2 regions of the Vibrio sp. R10-SF1-ISO8 genome follow, and region 1 is predicted to be linked to the other one. Evidence: riboswitches for the same ligand, from Rfam matches in the RefSeq annotation. Region 1 holds a riboswitch; the other holds the start of a gene.
The links. Region 1 has a riboswitch for cyclic di-GMP ahead of AC6R00_RS16385 (calcium-binding protein). Riboswitches for the same ligand answer to the same signal wherever they lie in the genome.
Positions count from the first base shown of each region.

Region 2: linked by a shared signal. The riboswitch ahead of AC6R00_RS14165 (TfoX/Sxy family DNA transformation protein) and the one ahead of AC6R00_RS16385 (calcium-binding protein) in region 1 are both predicted to bind cyclic di-GMP.

Region 1 is NZ_JCBDHL010000019.1:323,726-331,632, forward strand. Features, by position in the region: gene AC6R00_RS16375 (HlyD family type I secretion periplasmic adaptor subunit) at 532-1,848, opposite strand; gene AC6R00_RS16380 (type I secretion system permease/ATPase) at 1,841-3,538, opposite strand; gene AC6R00_RS16385 (calcium-binding protein) at 3,607-4,611, opposite strand; cyclic di-GMP riboswitch class I at 4,651-4,731, opposite strand; partial or broken gene AC6R00_RS16390 (ISL3 family transposase) at 4,907-5,602, opposite strand; gene AC6R00_RS16395 (hypothetical protein) at 5,750-5,947, shown strand; partial or broken gene tnpB (IS66 family insertion sequence element accessory protein TnpB) at 5,944-6,311, shown strand; partial or broken gene tnpC (IS66 family transposase) at 6,908-7,762, shown strand; gene AC6R00_RS16410 (transposase domain-containing protein) at 7,793-7,907, shown strand, end outside.
Region 2 is NZ_JCBDHL010000018.1:182,183-190,089, reverse strand. Features, by position in the region: gene AC6R00_RS14180 (alpha/beta fold hydrolase) at 1-551, shown strand, start outside; gene AC6R00_RS14175 (putative signal transducing protein) at 548-853, opposite strand; gene AC6R00_RS14170 (TVP38/TMEM64 family protein) at 853-1,545, opposite strand; gene AC6R00_RS14165 (TfoX/Sxy family DNA transformation protein) at 1,697-2,287, opposite strand; cyclic di-GMP riboswitch class I at 2,421-2,507, opposite strand; gene purR (HTH-type transcriptional repressor PurR) at 2,652-3,659, opposite strand; gene torD (molecular chaperone TorD) at 3,871-4,518, opposite strand; gene torR (two-component system response regulator TorR) at 4,756-5,469, shown strand; gene elyC (envelope biogenesis factor ElyC) at 5,565-6,368, opposite strand; gene cmoM (tRNA uridine 5-oxyacetic acid(34) methyltransferase CmoM) at 6,482-7,273, shown strand; gene mukF (chromosome partition protein MukF) at 7,276-7,907, shown strand, end outside.

The DNA of each region.
Region 1 (7,907 bases):
CGAGCTATTGACATCGGTTTACGCAAAGAACACTGGCATCTGATATATCAAAGTAGCGCACCATTAAAATATAGCGAGGGTTCAAACTGAACGGAATAAACCGAAACGTGCGATCACAAGCAACGAAAAAGAATGTTGAGGTGTCAAAAAATACCGCTGTTTTTGCACTCAAAAGTACCCCACGAAGTAAATTTACCGTATACAACGTTATGAACTTGTAAACATCCGTGTTTTAGTAACATGCTAATTTAGATATTTCCTACTCTCATGCCTTGCTAAATATACCCAAAGAGTCAGATCATCGAATGAGTCATAAAGGTGTACATCGTTGTACTCCTTCAAACACTTTTCTGTCAGTTCTCATACTTCGCTCTGTAATAGTCAACCAGATAGTATATTGACGTCATATTTAGCTAAATATGATTAGCTACTCCTAGAATGAACGAGGCTACCTCACAAAACGTAAATCACGCCTAAAACTAACATTAAATTAGTTATTCGAAACTAGCTAAAAAAGACTTCCCTAGAATGCTAGATTTCCCTGAAGGCTTTGTAAAGGTCAAGCTGGAGGGGCTCCAACAAATAGTCAATAGGACTACGCTGCTTGAGCAAGACATAAACCTCTGCTGGCATACCAGGATGTAATCGGACATTTTCAACATTTGCTAAGGCGTCAGGGTTCAAAGCTACCTTAATGGTAAAGCTCTCTTCCTGGTCTTTGTTACCGTCTGTGATCCTATCTGCCGCAATATGAATAACCTCCCCTTCTATAGGAGGGGTGTTTCTAAAGTTATAAGCCGAAAGCCGTACCATAGCTTTCTGTCCTTTTGAGACAGCTGCAATATCCGTCGGCTTCAGATTAGCTTCAACGATTAAGCGATCGTTTTCAGGAACAACCTGCATTAAAGTTTCACCTGGACTAATAACATCCCCTCTATTAAACACACTCAAGCCTACAACCTTACCTGAGTTTGGGCTCTTCAGAACAACTCGAGATAACACATCTTTCGCCTGAGCAAGTTGCTCGACGGTATCATCCATAACTTTAGATAACTCTTGTAACTCCTGCTCAATCTCACTGATATATTGGTGCTCCATTGCAACACGTTGTTGGTGGATCTCAAGCAATGCGATTTCACGATTCTGCAATTGCCCTTCTAAGTCAATAAGATAGCCAGACAATCTAGCTTTTGAACGCAGGAGCTCTAGCGACTTGAGTTTAGAGGTGTAACCGGCGGGTAATAACTCATCATGCATATTACTTTCTTGCTGTAAGTACCGATACGCCAAACGCTCTTTATCTAGTTTCTTGGCCAGAGCTCGCTTATCACTTGAAAGACGAGTTAGCCTCGCATCGAGCACCGCAAGCTCACTCTCTCTCAGTTTAAGGCGACCATTAAAAAGCAACTGCTGAGTTTTCATCAGTGAAGTCAGTGAAGGGTATTGCTCTGAAGCATCAAGCAAATCTTCTGTAAAAAACAACTTTTGCTCCCCATTTCTCTCACTTTCCAAACGTTGTTTTTGGGCAAGGTTACTATAGTACTTTTGCTGCAATTGAGTAAATCTAGTCTCAGCCGCAATAGAAGAAAGCTCAATTAGTGCGTCACCTTCGGCAACTTCATCCCCCTCGCTAACTAAAACGGTATCGACGATCCCCCCCTCATAATGTTCTATTGATTTACGCTTACTTTCTACAGATATCACTCCTGGAGCTATTGCTGCAGCATCGATACTTGTAAACCAAAGCCAGTAAATACTGAAGCCGCCACCAAGTAACAGTACCATTAGTCCAGCAAAAATATAGCGCGAAGGGTTTATGGTCAGCTTACTTGGATATGAATTAGCCATGACTACCGTCCCTATTAATATTTGCTACGGCTCCTTTTTGAAGGCGTGTAAGTACATCATCTTTTTTGCCTGCATCTTTTATCACACCTGAGTCAAGTACAATGACCCAATCAGCCATTTTAACAAGGGTATTTCGATGGCTAATGAGAATGACAGTAACTCCTTGCTGCTTTAAAATATTTAATGTTCTAAGAAGTTTTTGTTCGGATAAAATATCTAAATTTGAGTCTGGCTCATCCAGCAATAACAGTTTAGGTTGATGATATAGCGCTCTGGCAAGCCCAACTAATTGCATCTCACCGCCTGACAACTGACCCCCTTGACTACGGCCAAATTTAGTTTTATACGCATTTGGATGTTTAACAATAATGTCGTGAATACCCGCTATTTTAGCTGCATTAAACACCTTTTCTTCAACGCCTTCACCTTCGTCAAAACAACAAATATTGTCAAATAATGAAGCTTCAAATAGCTCAACCTGCTGCGGTAAGTAACCTATGAGCTGTTGCCTTTGACGGGGAAGAATTTCAGTTAAAGCAATGCCGTTTAGACGAATATAACCTTGGTGATTAAACTCAACACCTGCAATAGCATTCAGCAAAGTTGATTTACCGGAACCACTACTTCCAACAATCGCTAACGCGTGACCAGCTTTTAGTTCAAATTGAACATTCTTAAGAATTAAACGCTCAAACTGATCTTTCACGCTAAAACCCTCAACCTGAACGCTGATATCTTCAATTGGCATTTCAATACGCCGTTCCGAATCTGGAAAAGATAAAACAGCCTCTGCCCGCGACCAAGCTGCCCTGCTTTGACGCCAAGGTCGCCACAAATTGATACTTTGATCTAAAGGAGCTAGCACCCGGCCCAATAGAATAGAGGCTGCTAACAACACTCCTGCTACCGCCTGATCAGTAATAACTAACCAACCACCAAGGCCGAGTACCCCGACTTGCAGGATCATCCGAGCATATTTAATAGAGGCTTGAAGGAACTGTAATTTAAAGTTGTATTCATTTTGCAGATGAATAATGTTCACGTTGTTAGATTGCCAACGTTGTGCGAGCTTATCGGCGACGTTAAATAATGAAATGGTATTACCCAGCGCAATTTGCCTTTGTAAATAAGCTCCATTATCAAATGCTTGATGAGCAAGCTCATCAATGCTTCTACGCGTCAAATATAAGTTTAACCAAGTTAATAGAGATAAGGCTGTTGCTGCCGCGAAAGCGAACCAACCTAAATAAGGGTGAAGAGAAAAAATGACAAGGATGAAAATAGGCGTCCAAGGTAAATCAAACAATAAAGCGACCATAGGAGATGACAACCCGCCTTTCACTTCTTGTGAGTCTTGTAGTGTTCTACGGGCAAGGTCTGGTGTTCTTCCTGCTATCGAAAAAGCATGTTTAACTAGATGTGGGACACAATAATGTTCAAACTGTGACGCACCTACATGTAATAGGCGTGTTCGGATGAAATCAAGCAAGGCTTGTATAAGTAATAGGCCTAAAGCTAATACAGCCAGTAAGATAAGTGTTTCAGGACTTCTTGAGGAGAGAACACGGTCAAATATTTGTAAACTGTAGATTGGCAACACCAGCATCAGCAGGTTAACGAACACTGAAAAAATACCTATATATACAAGATGTTTTTTACGCTCTTGTAAAAATCGACTCCATTCGGGCATAGCAACCTACACTTATAGTTACTCAAAAAATGCGCCATAAGGCGCATTCTTGATTTACGCGAAAAGTATTATACGAGTTCAGTATCCGACCAAACCGTCACTGTTTCGCCCATATATACAGTTTCGTATGCTTGAAGCGCAGCATCGGCCGCACCACTTGCTTCAAGGAGTGAAGCTTGCTCAGCAGTAAGGTCTTGTGCCACAGCAGTGAAGCTAACGTCTTGATTAAAAGAAACTTCATCGCCAACATCATTACCCAGAGCAATCACTAAACCGTCTTGTAGATTAACGCGTAAGTCTTGCGCCGTTCCTTCCTCACCAACAATCGCTTCAAAGCCGGCAAAGTTATTACCAATAGTCGTGTCTTCATTACCAGTTACAACCAGGGCGTCAAGACCATCACCGCCGAAAACAGCTATGTCATTTTCGTCGTAGAAGATAACGTCGTTGCCCCCTAAGCCAGTAATAATATCTGCACCAGCACCGCCATCAAGGATATCGGCCCCAACAGAGCCCGCCACAACATCGTTTCCTTCACCTGCATCTACTTTACGAGTCACACTACTATTAGCATTCTCATTTAAGCCAGATAGGTTAATAATGTCATTACCTTCACCTGTCATTACCTCAACAGAAGTGAATTGTGAGTTAGCCTCATTAAAAAACTTGACTGTATCATTACCAGCGCCAGTATCAACCGTGAAAAGGTTACTCCAACCGCCATCGTTAGTTTGTACAGCTACATTAACAGTATCGTCACCATCACCGGTTTGTATTTGACCACGCTTTGAGTAAAGAAGCGAAACGGACACACCAAGTGAACTATCAGATAAATCGATGTCAGCATCTACGAAGTTTTTAGCGTAAACATCAACGTTTTCACCATTAATTTTCACTTCTTTTTCACCAACCGCATTCCAACCTGTTGCTTCTACATCAATCGATTGGTTTGAGATTTTGGCGTCATAGTCAGGCGCTTGACCTATGCCATCTAAAATATCGTGTTCTGAAACTAAGTTAGCAGAAGAACCAGTTCCATCTAAGTTAGTCGTACCTACTTTCACTGAAGACATTTTTTTTGCCCCTTACAATATAATCTTGAGATTTATTTTTAAGGCGACCCGGCTGTCTCTCATTGCAAGAGACCCGTGGTTTTCCGTCCCTGACTCACGACAGGTTTGGCGTTACTCTACCTGCATATAACCGCATGAAGGATATATTACGATACAAGCTATTGATTAACTGACAAAACAAAAAAGAAAACAATAATTAAATTTCGCAAAAATAAGAATCTACTTAACCAGATAGAACAAATAATTAGAAGTTACAAACAATTCATACTAAGCTCTTTTTTGTTTCATCGCGCTTTCAGGGGAAAGCCGCTTTAATCTTTAGAAAGAAGTAGTCCGTGTCTCGGTAACCATAACCCATTCGCTTGATGAGTTTTATCTTGTTACTGATACCTTCCAAGGTGCAAGTATTCAGGTGGTATGGTGATGCCACCATTCCGTGAAGTTAAGGTTTGAGCTTTCTAGCAAAGTGGATGAGAGGTGGGAGGCCACTTCCATTCACCTGCAGCCACCATACTTCCCATAGCCCCTTAGCTGCGCCTTTGAATAACAATACCAAAGCTCCTCGAGTTGAGCTCCAAGCAGATGAGTTATCATGAGATCTCGATTTATCGAGAGTATTTCATCAAGATAAATTTGTTGTTTACGCTCAAGTTCTCTCAATTTTTCAGAAGTACCTAACGGGAACGTTTTATCCAGCGACGTGCTTTTTGTAAGTTATTAATTGATTAGCCTGGTCTACACGAACCCTGTCCATAACCTCTCGAACAAACTTAACCACGACATGAAACAGGTCATAGACAATACGGGCATTTGGGCAATGCGCTTGCACTTCAATGTCAAAAGCCGTGTTTATATCCATTGCCACAACTTCAATGTTGGCGGCATTGTCACCGAGCTCTTCAAAAAATGGGCGAATGTCCTTTCGGCTTCGGCCTATGCCAATCCAAAGCACTTGGTGTGTTTGAGCATCAGCAATGACCGTCACATATCTGGTAAGCGCCTAGTTCTCGACATCAGTCCAAAATAATCCATCATGCTGATAATGACACTGGTCATTAATCAACAAAGGATTATCTATCTCACTTTCTCAAGCACAATACTGTCGAACTTACGATATCAGTCTAGCACAGTTCAGTTAATGGAAACGCAAACTAAACAACACATCGACAGTCACTCAATCAGTGACTTCCAAGTTCGCCATTGCTCAAGTGAAACGGTAACCAATAAGTATCCATCTGAGCTGTATATTGCTCTATCTGATGGAACCACCATACTTGGTATTGATGACAGCAACATCACATCCGTCACTCAACTGCTTTCCGTATTACTCTCATGAAAACATCAACGCTAAGACCCGGACTACACTTGCCTACCGTTTATCTTTATCGGGACCCTATCGACTTTCGAACATCACATAAAGGATTAAGTGCGCTGGATAAGTTGGAGCTCGGCCACAATCCCTTTAGCGGAGAGTTGTATGTCTTCCCCAATAAACTACGCAATAAAATCAAGTGCCTGTTTGGGAAGACAACGGTTTTGTCCTTTACTACAAGTCCCTTGCTGAAGAAAAATTAAAGTGGCCAAAGCGTACTGATGAGGCCGTGAGCCTGACAGGGCAACAGATAAATTGTCTACTGGATGGTTACGATATCTCATTGATAAATGCATATAAAAAGTTAGAATACGAGTCACTTTTTTAGTGACTTAATCGTCTATTTTTGATAGAAAAAACCTGTTACCACAAGGCTTTAAGGACTGTTTTACTGTGACTTCATCCAATCATCATATAGCTAAAATTGAGGGTCTTAGCGCACAATTAACAGAGAAAGAAGCACAATTGCGAACTTAATCGGTTCGCATTGAAGTAATAGAAGAGGTGGTCCGCCACCTTAAAATCAAACGCTTCATGCCAAGCAGTGAAAAGGCGAACATAAACCAATTCTTGCTCTTTGATCAATCTGAACTCTGTACTGACCCAGACCTTTAATCGCATGAGAAAAAGAACAAAGAGAAGAGCAAAAACACCTCCTCAAAGCCTCGCGGCCGTAAGCCTTTCTCTAAAGACCTGCCGCGTGAACAAGTCTTCCTATACCTGACTGATGAAAAGAAACACGGTGCTAAAAGCACCTTCTTTGCAAAGGTAAAGGAAGAGCTTGATATCGTGTCAGCGAAAGTTCACGTTCTTGAATACATGCAAGAAAAGGCCGTGTTCGAGAAAACGGATGGTCAACAAAAAATGGTGGCGGCTGAGTTACCAAAACATCCACTTCCGGGCTCATGAGGCAGTACCGGTCTTATCGCTCATGTGATCACGTCTAAATACGTCGATGGTTTATCTCTCTATCGTATTGAGAAGATGCTTCAGCGCTATGGTGGTGAGTTATCACGAACAACGTTAGCGAACTATGTAATTAAGTCTGCGAAAATGTTCCGACCTCTGATAAACCTGCTTCGTGAACACCAAAGCAGTGGTGATATCGTTGCGATGGGTGAGACTCGTGTTCAAGCGCTGAAGGAGCTCGGGAAAAGTGCGACATCATAGAAATACATGTGGGTATCACTCGGAGGGCCACCGACACAACCCAGTGTCTTGTTCCACTATGACCCATCCCGTAGCGCTGGTGTGCCGCTAGAATTACTTGATCGCTTTGAAGGTTACCTGCAAACCGATGATTATCCGGGGTACAACGCTGCGTGTAAGAAATATGGACTGGCGCATGTTGGCTGTATGGACCATGCCCCTCGTAAATTCATTGAAGCTCAGCAAGTTCAACCAAAAGGAAAAAAAACCAAGGAGAGTAAGGCGGATATGGCGTTGAACACCATCAATAAGTTGTACCGTGTAGAGCGTCAACTGACCGACCTACGGGAAAAACAGCCAGACATGACCCCAGAAAAAGTCATCGCTTATCGACAGGAGCACAGTGCTCCTCTCTTTAAAGAACTAAAAGCATTCCTTGAAAAGAGACTGAACAAAGTACCAAAATACAGCTTAATCTATACGGCGATTAACTATACGCTCAACCAGTGGTCCTAGCTTATTGTTTACTGCAACCATAACGAACTTCGGATCAGTAACATCATGGCTGAAAATGCCATCCGTCCGTTCGTGATTGGCAGGAAGACATGGTTGTTCTCTGACACGCCTCAAGGTGCACAGGCAGGTTCTGCGTGCTACAGCTTGGTTGAAACGGCTAAATTAAATGCCTTGGAGCCATTTAGTTACCTGCGCACTCTTCTTAACAAACTTCCTTACGCCGAGACGGTAGAACAAATCAAAACTCTGTTGCCTTGGA
Region 2 (7,907 bases), on a different contig from region 1:
GTTCTGCCCATTTTGTTGGAATGTCTCTTGGAACGATTATTGTCCGAAACTTAGCGGAACTTGCAACCGATAGAGTCAAGTCGATGGTACTAGGTGGTGCTGTAACGCGATTTAACGTCCGTTCGCAGATCTTAGTTAGACTGGGTGGCATGTGTAAACACGTTATCCCTTACATGTGGTTATATAGCCTGTTTGCCTATATTGTGATGCCGCAGCGTACTCAGAGAGAATCACGCCATTTATTTATCCGCGAAGCAAAGAAGCTCTGCCAGAAAGAGTTTAAACGTTGGTTTATTCTTACCTCGGAAGTTAATCCTCTAATGAAATACTTCAAGGATCGAGAGTTGCCGATTCCGACACTGTATTTAATGGGTGAGAAAGACTACATGTTTATTCAGCCCGTGAAAGAGATGGTTGCTGCGCATCGCAAGAGCGAGTTACTTGAAATTGCAGATTGCGGACATGTATGTAACGTTGAGCGTCCTGAAGAGTTCAATTATCACTCGATTTCGTTTATTCAACAACAAATTGAAACACCCAAAATTTGTTAAGGTGCGGTTTGACCGCATTGCCAGCACGCGCCAAATTGAGGCTCGTTCACTTCTCCACATTGGTTGCACAGCCAGTTACTGCCGATTTCCGCACTGTTAAATTGCTCGATAACCCCCTTCGCTTGCTTAGCTTGATGAGAGTTAAGTAACCACACATAGGGTTCACTGCTCTCCCCAAAGGGAATTTCCCCTTGGAGCCCAAACACGCCTTCGCCACGGACTTCACATTCAATCTGTTGAGACTTAAGAAGCTCACAAACAATGTGAGCTTCGGTTGGCGTAGATGTGGAATAGATCCTCATTATGCATTTCCGTTTGATGTTGATGGGGACGCCTTAATTTTAGCCATAATCCATTTTGCAATGACAGGGAACAATCCGAGAAGCGCGAAAGAAGCCAAAACGGTAGGAGAGACGATACCCGACAAGCTATCTATTTGAGCGAGTTGAGTGCCGGCATTTAGGTACACAGCGGTTCCTGGCAACATACCTAGTTGGCTAACCAAATAGAATCGAGTTGTCGCGATGGGAGTCAAACCCATTAACAAGTTGATTAGGAAAAATGGGAATACTGGAATCAATCGCAATGAGAACAGATAAAATGCGCCATCTTTTTCAACGCCTTGATTGATGGCATTGAGCTTGTCGCCAAACTTACTCTGTACCCAATCACGTAATAAGTATCGGCTGCTCAAAAATGCAAGTGTTGCCCCAATGGTGCTGGCAAAAGAGACCAACAGTAAGCTTGTCCAGAAACCAAATAGAGCAGCGCCTAAAAGGGTAACGACCGCAGCGCCAGGAATTGAGAAAGCAGTGATAGCAACATAGGCGATAAAATAGCTAGCAGCGGCGATAGTAAAGTTATCTGCGATAAATGCGGAGAGCTCTGCTTGCTGCGCCTTCGCGTTTTCTAGCGTGAGATACTGACCAAAATTTACGCCAAGTAAAACAATTAGTGCGACGAAAATAATTCCTAGGATGATCTTTTTATTCATGTTGTGCAGCTCCATCATATTTCATGGATATCAATTATTAGTGTTACTAGACAAGACAGGGAAAGCAAGCCACAAATTTCAAGATGGCAGATAAAAACCAATAAAAAAGTCAGCACAAAGGCTGACTTCTTAAACAAATTTATTTTTTAGGTTAGCTGACTTGAGTTAACAGCTCCTGACGGCGACTTTGGGGGATAACCGACCAGTGTGTCCCTTTAATGGCACCTTCTAAAGCCCAGAGAAGTTCGATGTTTACATCGGAAGAGTGTGTAGTCTGAATGGCTTTAAACGCATGTACGGCTCCCACTTGTTCCAGATTCTCTACCGAATCTATACCAGCTTTCTTGAGCATGCGCTCAGTTGCTAGCCGCAAGTTAGGCAGATCTTTCAAACGATTGGGTTTCGCTTGCGATTGGCATTGCTTCTCTTGATTTGCTGCTTTTAAGGCGACGTTCGCAATCTTTAACGTTTTATTTGCGTCAGCTGCCCAATCATCACAAAGCGCAAAATACTTCGTCACGACGGGGAATCCGCGTTTTTTGTAAACATAGGGTTCTAGCCCTTGAGACCTGAACTGTTTAGCGAGAGCCGCGTCCGCGCGTACGTGTAGTTTATCGTTGACGACAAGTGCGAACATAGTGTCATCAGCAAAAATGCCAAAGCCACCAAACATTGAGCGAGACTTAATATGTCCTAACTGCTCAAATAAACGCATTGAGTCTTTTAGTATTGGTTTATCCATGCTGTGTTTTCTCGGTGTATAAGTATACGCCACCAATGCAGGTCCGAGAGATTAGCAAAATTATGCAGAGACATTGTCAGTAAGGTGTCATACGAGTGCAAGTAAAAGCGGTATGACAGTTTGCATATTCGCCATCGGCAACCCCGCTACCAGACAATAAATTGTTTAAGGCCGGAGGCTTTGCGTCCCATCCTTTCGAAATGGTTTGCCCTGTTCGTGGCATTAATCGAACACATTAAGAATAAATAAAATCTGCGCAGAACATCACGTTTGTATCGGATAAATGTGATGTTGGTTCAATAAATAGAGGGGAGATATACGCCTAGCCAATAGTACGACTACAAGCTAAGCGTCTGACTTAAGGTTATTTATTTAGATTACGAACGGTATTGCGCTCGACAATTTCTGGGTGCATCTCGAACACACGTTTTTCGTGCTCTTTATCTTTAATGCGCTCAAGAAGAATTTCGAAGGCATTCTTACCAACGCGACGTTTTGGTTGGTGCACTGTTGTTAGAGGTGGAGAGAAGTACTCTGCTAGTTCAATATTATCGTAGCCGATTACTGAGATGTCTTGAGGTATTTGAATGCCTTTCTGTTGTAGACGGCTCATTAAGCCAAGCGCCATTGTGTCATTAAAACAAAATACGGCTGTTGGCTTTTTATCCATCGCAACAATTTTATCCGCAGCCAGTACCGCCGTATCACATTCGAAGTTACCTTCAAGAATCCAATCTTCGTTTACTGTTAAATCAGCTTCAGCCATTGCACGCTTAAAGCCACTAATACGCTCAACACACGCCGCTTTCTCGAAGTGACCACTTAAACAAGCAATGTCAGTATGACCGCGCTCGATCAGATATTTTGTCGCTAGATAGCCGCCTTCTTCAGAGTTATCGATGATCTTATCGGCTTGAGAACTCTCTGGACCCCAGTCCATTACCACTTTTGGAATGTCTTTGTGGCGGTCGAGCATTTCGCTCAGCTCTTCAGTCAGATCTGAACACATCACTAGGATGCCATCTACACGCTTTTCAGCCAGCATGCGAATGTAGTCGCGTTGCTTCTCATAGATGCCGCCGGTATTACACAGAATCAAGGTGTAACCTTGGCGGTAGCAGTAGCTTTCTACGCCGTCGATAACTTCTGAGAAAAATAGGTTAGTCGATTGCGTCACTAACATACCGATTGTACGAGTAGTGTTGCATTTAAGACTACGAGCAACGGCACTCGGTGCATAGTTAAGCTCGGTTACCGCTTCCATCACTTTTTCTTGTGTCGCTTCGGCAACAAAGCGTGTCTTGTTAATCACGTGAGACACAGTGGTTGTTGAAACACCAGCAAGGCGAGCAACGTCTTTAATAGTGGCCATAAATTTTGTCCTGTCGATGACTGCCACGAGAATATATTCAGTTTAGAATAAGTTGGCAGAAAGTATCAGAAACACAAAAACCGCTCTTATTTAGCGGTTTGTATTTGAATAGTTCATTTTTATCGTTTGCGGTCACGATTTTAGACCGCAATCCGACTTAGGGCAAACATATTTCGTCAAACTGACCTGTGCCAGTTCACATTGTCAGACTCTATTCGCCGATTAAATATGTGCAGTCCAACTCCAAGAACGCCACAGTGAGAGAAGCGATCGCAGAGTAAAAACCGAATTCATCGAGCGTTTGACACTTAGCCGAAAACTTAGGTGTCCAACTTAGAAGGTGCTGACGAATGAAGCTCTCTTGTTCGATCAGTGCCTCTTCAATATGACGCTCTTGCTCAAGTTCATTAGAGCGAATGATAAGGTTACCGAGAAAATCCAGCTCAATGGCAATGTGATCAGCCGGCTCATTTAGGCTTTCATCAACGGCTACACCATGCTCTAGCATTAATGCTTCCATCTCTTTGGCAGGCTTGTCGTTAAGCAGGCCTGTGTCTCCAATGTACATTGAAGCATAAGGCAGTGCCGAGTCGCGGTCAGACTTTAAAAATAGATCACAAAAGTCAGCGGCAAGCTCTAGTTGCGCATCTTCGCGATCGATTAAGCGATTAAGTGCATCAATGACACGATCAATCGACGGTTTAAGAGCGGCATTCTCGCCAAGGCCAGTAAGGAAAGAGCGGATTTGAGCTGAATGGTACTGCTCCAGATTCTCTTCCGTTAATTCCTTGGCGTAAAGGCTTGAAAGCCACCAATAAATTTCCGCACGTTTCTCGTTGAATGCTTTGATTTCTTGCATTAGGTATCACTCCCAAAATAACTACCTATTAGTGTAACTAATAAAAATGAATAGCGGTAATGGCTTACGTGACAATAAAAGACGAATTATGAGCATATATTAACAAAGGCGGAGGTTTTGTTTTGAATCAATAAAAAATCATCTTTCTCGTTTTTAAAGTGATAAATACTAGAAATGTTACTATTTATGAATAGAATAAATGATAGAACTATTCCCAATGTAAATTAAGTGGTGCAGATGAGTTATCATGTACTAGTAGTAGAAGACGACGTAGTGACTCGCAGCAAGCTTGTTGGCTACTTTCAGAATGAAGGTTACCAAGTCAGTGAAGCAGAAAGCGGCGAGCAGATGCGAGACATGCTACAAAGCAACGCGATTGATTTGGTGATGTTGGATATTAATCTGCCGGGTGAAGATGGATTAATGCTAACTCGCGAACTTCGCAGTCAGTCAGACATTGGAATTATCCTGGTAACAGGACGCACGGACAGCATCGACAAAATCGTTGGCCTCGAAATGGGCGCTGATGACTATGTCACTAAACCTTTTGAATTACGAGAGCTACTGGTTCGAGTTAAGAACTTGCTGTGGCGAATTTCTGCTGCACGTAATTCGTCAGGCTCTGACAGCGCAGCGAAGCAAGATGATAATGTCGTTCGCTTTGGCGAGTGGACGTTTGACGTTCAGCGCCGTGCTCTGAGTCGTAACGGGGAGCCAGTTAAGCTGACTAAAGCAGAATATGAACTGTTAGTGGCTTTATCCTCTTATCCGAATCAAGTTCTTAGTCGCGAGCGTATCTTGAACATGATCAGCCATCGTGTTGATGCACCAAACGATCGCACAATTGACGTGTTGATTCGTCGCATGCGAGCAAAAATGGAATTCGATCCAAAGAATCCACAAATTTTTGTCACCGTTCATGGCGAAGGCTATATGTTTGCAGGTGATTAACTGTCACCGCGTCAACAGACATAAAAATACCGAGGCTTGCCTCGGTATTTTTCTATCTAGGATTTATTCTGGTTGGTATCTTATTTAACTTGGTATCAAACTTTGCTTTCAGAAGCTTGCAGCGCTTGCTCTTCATAATCTGATGCCCAGTTTCTAAGCGTTTGCCAAATTTGACCTAAGGTTTCGTGCCAATAACGCTCGGTTTGCTCCAAATATACCGCTTTAGGCGTGTACTTAGCCCAAGCTTGTGTCACTTTATCATGTGCAAGGTAATTGGTCGGGGCTGGGTACGGCTTTAATCCTGCAGAGTAGAATTCGTTCAGTGCCCGCTCCATGTGACTTGCTGAAGTGACCACTACCAGTTTTTTGGTATTGACGAATGCTGCCGCTTGTCTCGCTTCTTCCCAAGTGTCTTTGGCGGTTTCTAACAGGATAATGTCAGATTTAGAGACGCCAAGGGCGAGAGCCACTTTCGCCATCATACGTGCATTACTCACTTCAGAGCCGCCCGCATAGCCAGACAAAATCAATTTAGAGCCAGGATAAATACGCATGATGCGAATACCTTCGGCAAGACGCATTAATCCGGTTCGGCTTAATTCAGAAGTGGGTGGGATCTTATCGTCCACGACATGACCACTGCCGAGAACCATAACGTAATCGATCGATTGGTCGACCGGAAAAAAAGCAGAGTATTGGCGTTCAAGCGGCATCAACAAACGAGAAGAGACGGGTTGAAAAGCGATAAGAAAGATGCCGATGAAAGAGAATAGAACAACAAAGCAGCCGGTCTTCTGTTTACGAGTAAACATGATCAACATTAAGCCGAATAGACCGATGATTAGCATCGCGGGAAGCGGCATAAGTAGAGAAGACACAACTTTTTTCAGCTCAAACATACTAAATAGTCCGAAAAAACATCAATTGATTATAATTTAAGAGAAAGCCTCTTTATTCCTGCTTTTCTTATGACAGAATAGCAGCACGATTAGACATGATAACCTAAGCTGCTGTGACTGAAGACCGCAATTTCGACGATATTGCCCACAAATTTGCAAAAAATATTTACGGTTCTGACAAAGGAGAGATTCGCCAAGTCATTGTTTGGGAAGATCTTCAACAGATACTTAATACTGTTGATGGGGCAAATCAGCAACTCAATGTGCTAGATGCAGGTGGTGGATTGGCACAAATGTCGCAAAAGCTAGCTAAGCTCGGACATCATGTCGCGTTATGTGATCTATCTTCTGAAATGCTGCTGTTAGCAGAGCAGGATATTGCAAATAATGGCTTGCTTGAGCAGTATCGCTTCATTCATTCGCCAGTCCAATCGCTTGATCAGCACCTAGAATCCCAAGTGGATGTGGTCTTGTTTCATGCGGTCATGGAGTGGTTAGCTGATCCAAAACCTGCGCTAGAGAAAGTATTAGAGCAGGTTAAGCCAGGTGGGATGGCATCTATCATGTTTTATAACCACCATGGTTTGGTCTATAAGAATGTCGTGTGTGGCAACATTCCGCATGTATTAGATGGGATGCCGCATCGCAAAAGATTTAAATTGCAGCCACAAAAAGGCTTAAAACCTGAAGAGGTCTACCAGTGGATTGAAGACGCTGGTTTTTCAATTTGTGGTAAATCTGGTATTCGCTGCTTTAGTGACTACATAGGTAATATGGAGTACATGGGCGATTATCAGTATGAAGATGTGTTGGCACTAGAAAGACAACTGTGCAGAGAAGAGCCATACCTCTCGTTAGGTCGATACATACATGTATGGGCACAAAAGAAAGATAAGCAGGACTAACAATGAGTGAGATGACTCTAAATGCTGAGCAGCCGATCGATGAACTCGTCGGTTGGGTTAAGCAGCATGATTTCTCATTGAACCTGACAACAGAGCGACTGGCATTTCTAATCGCTATTGCTGTGCTCAGTAATGAAAGGTTCGATGAAGAATTGGGTGAAGGTGAACTGCATGACGCGTTTACCATTGTTACCCGATTATTTGAAGGAACGGGTGATGCGTCGGCGTTTCGCGCTAACAACGCGATTAACGAAATGGTCAAACAACGACTCATTAGCCGTTTTACTAGTGAATTGACCGATGGAGCCAGTATCTATCGTCTGTCACCTCTTGCGATAGGGATTACCGACTACTACGTCCGACATCGTGAATTCTCCAAACTTAAGCTCTCTATCCAGCTTTCAATGGTTGCTGACGAAATGTCGAAGGCGATTGAATCTGCGCGTCAGGGCGGAACGCCAGGTCATTGGCGTAAGAACGTCTATGGTGTGCTTAAGTACTCAGTGGGAGAGATCTTCGATCAGATCGATCTGAACCAACGAGTGATGGATGAGCAGCAGCAGTCGGTTAAGATTCAGATTGCTGAACTGTTAAACAAAGACTGGCGCGACGCCATCAACAACTGTGAAGCGTT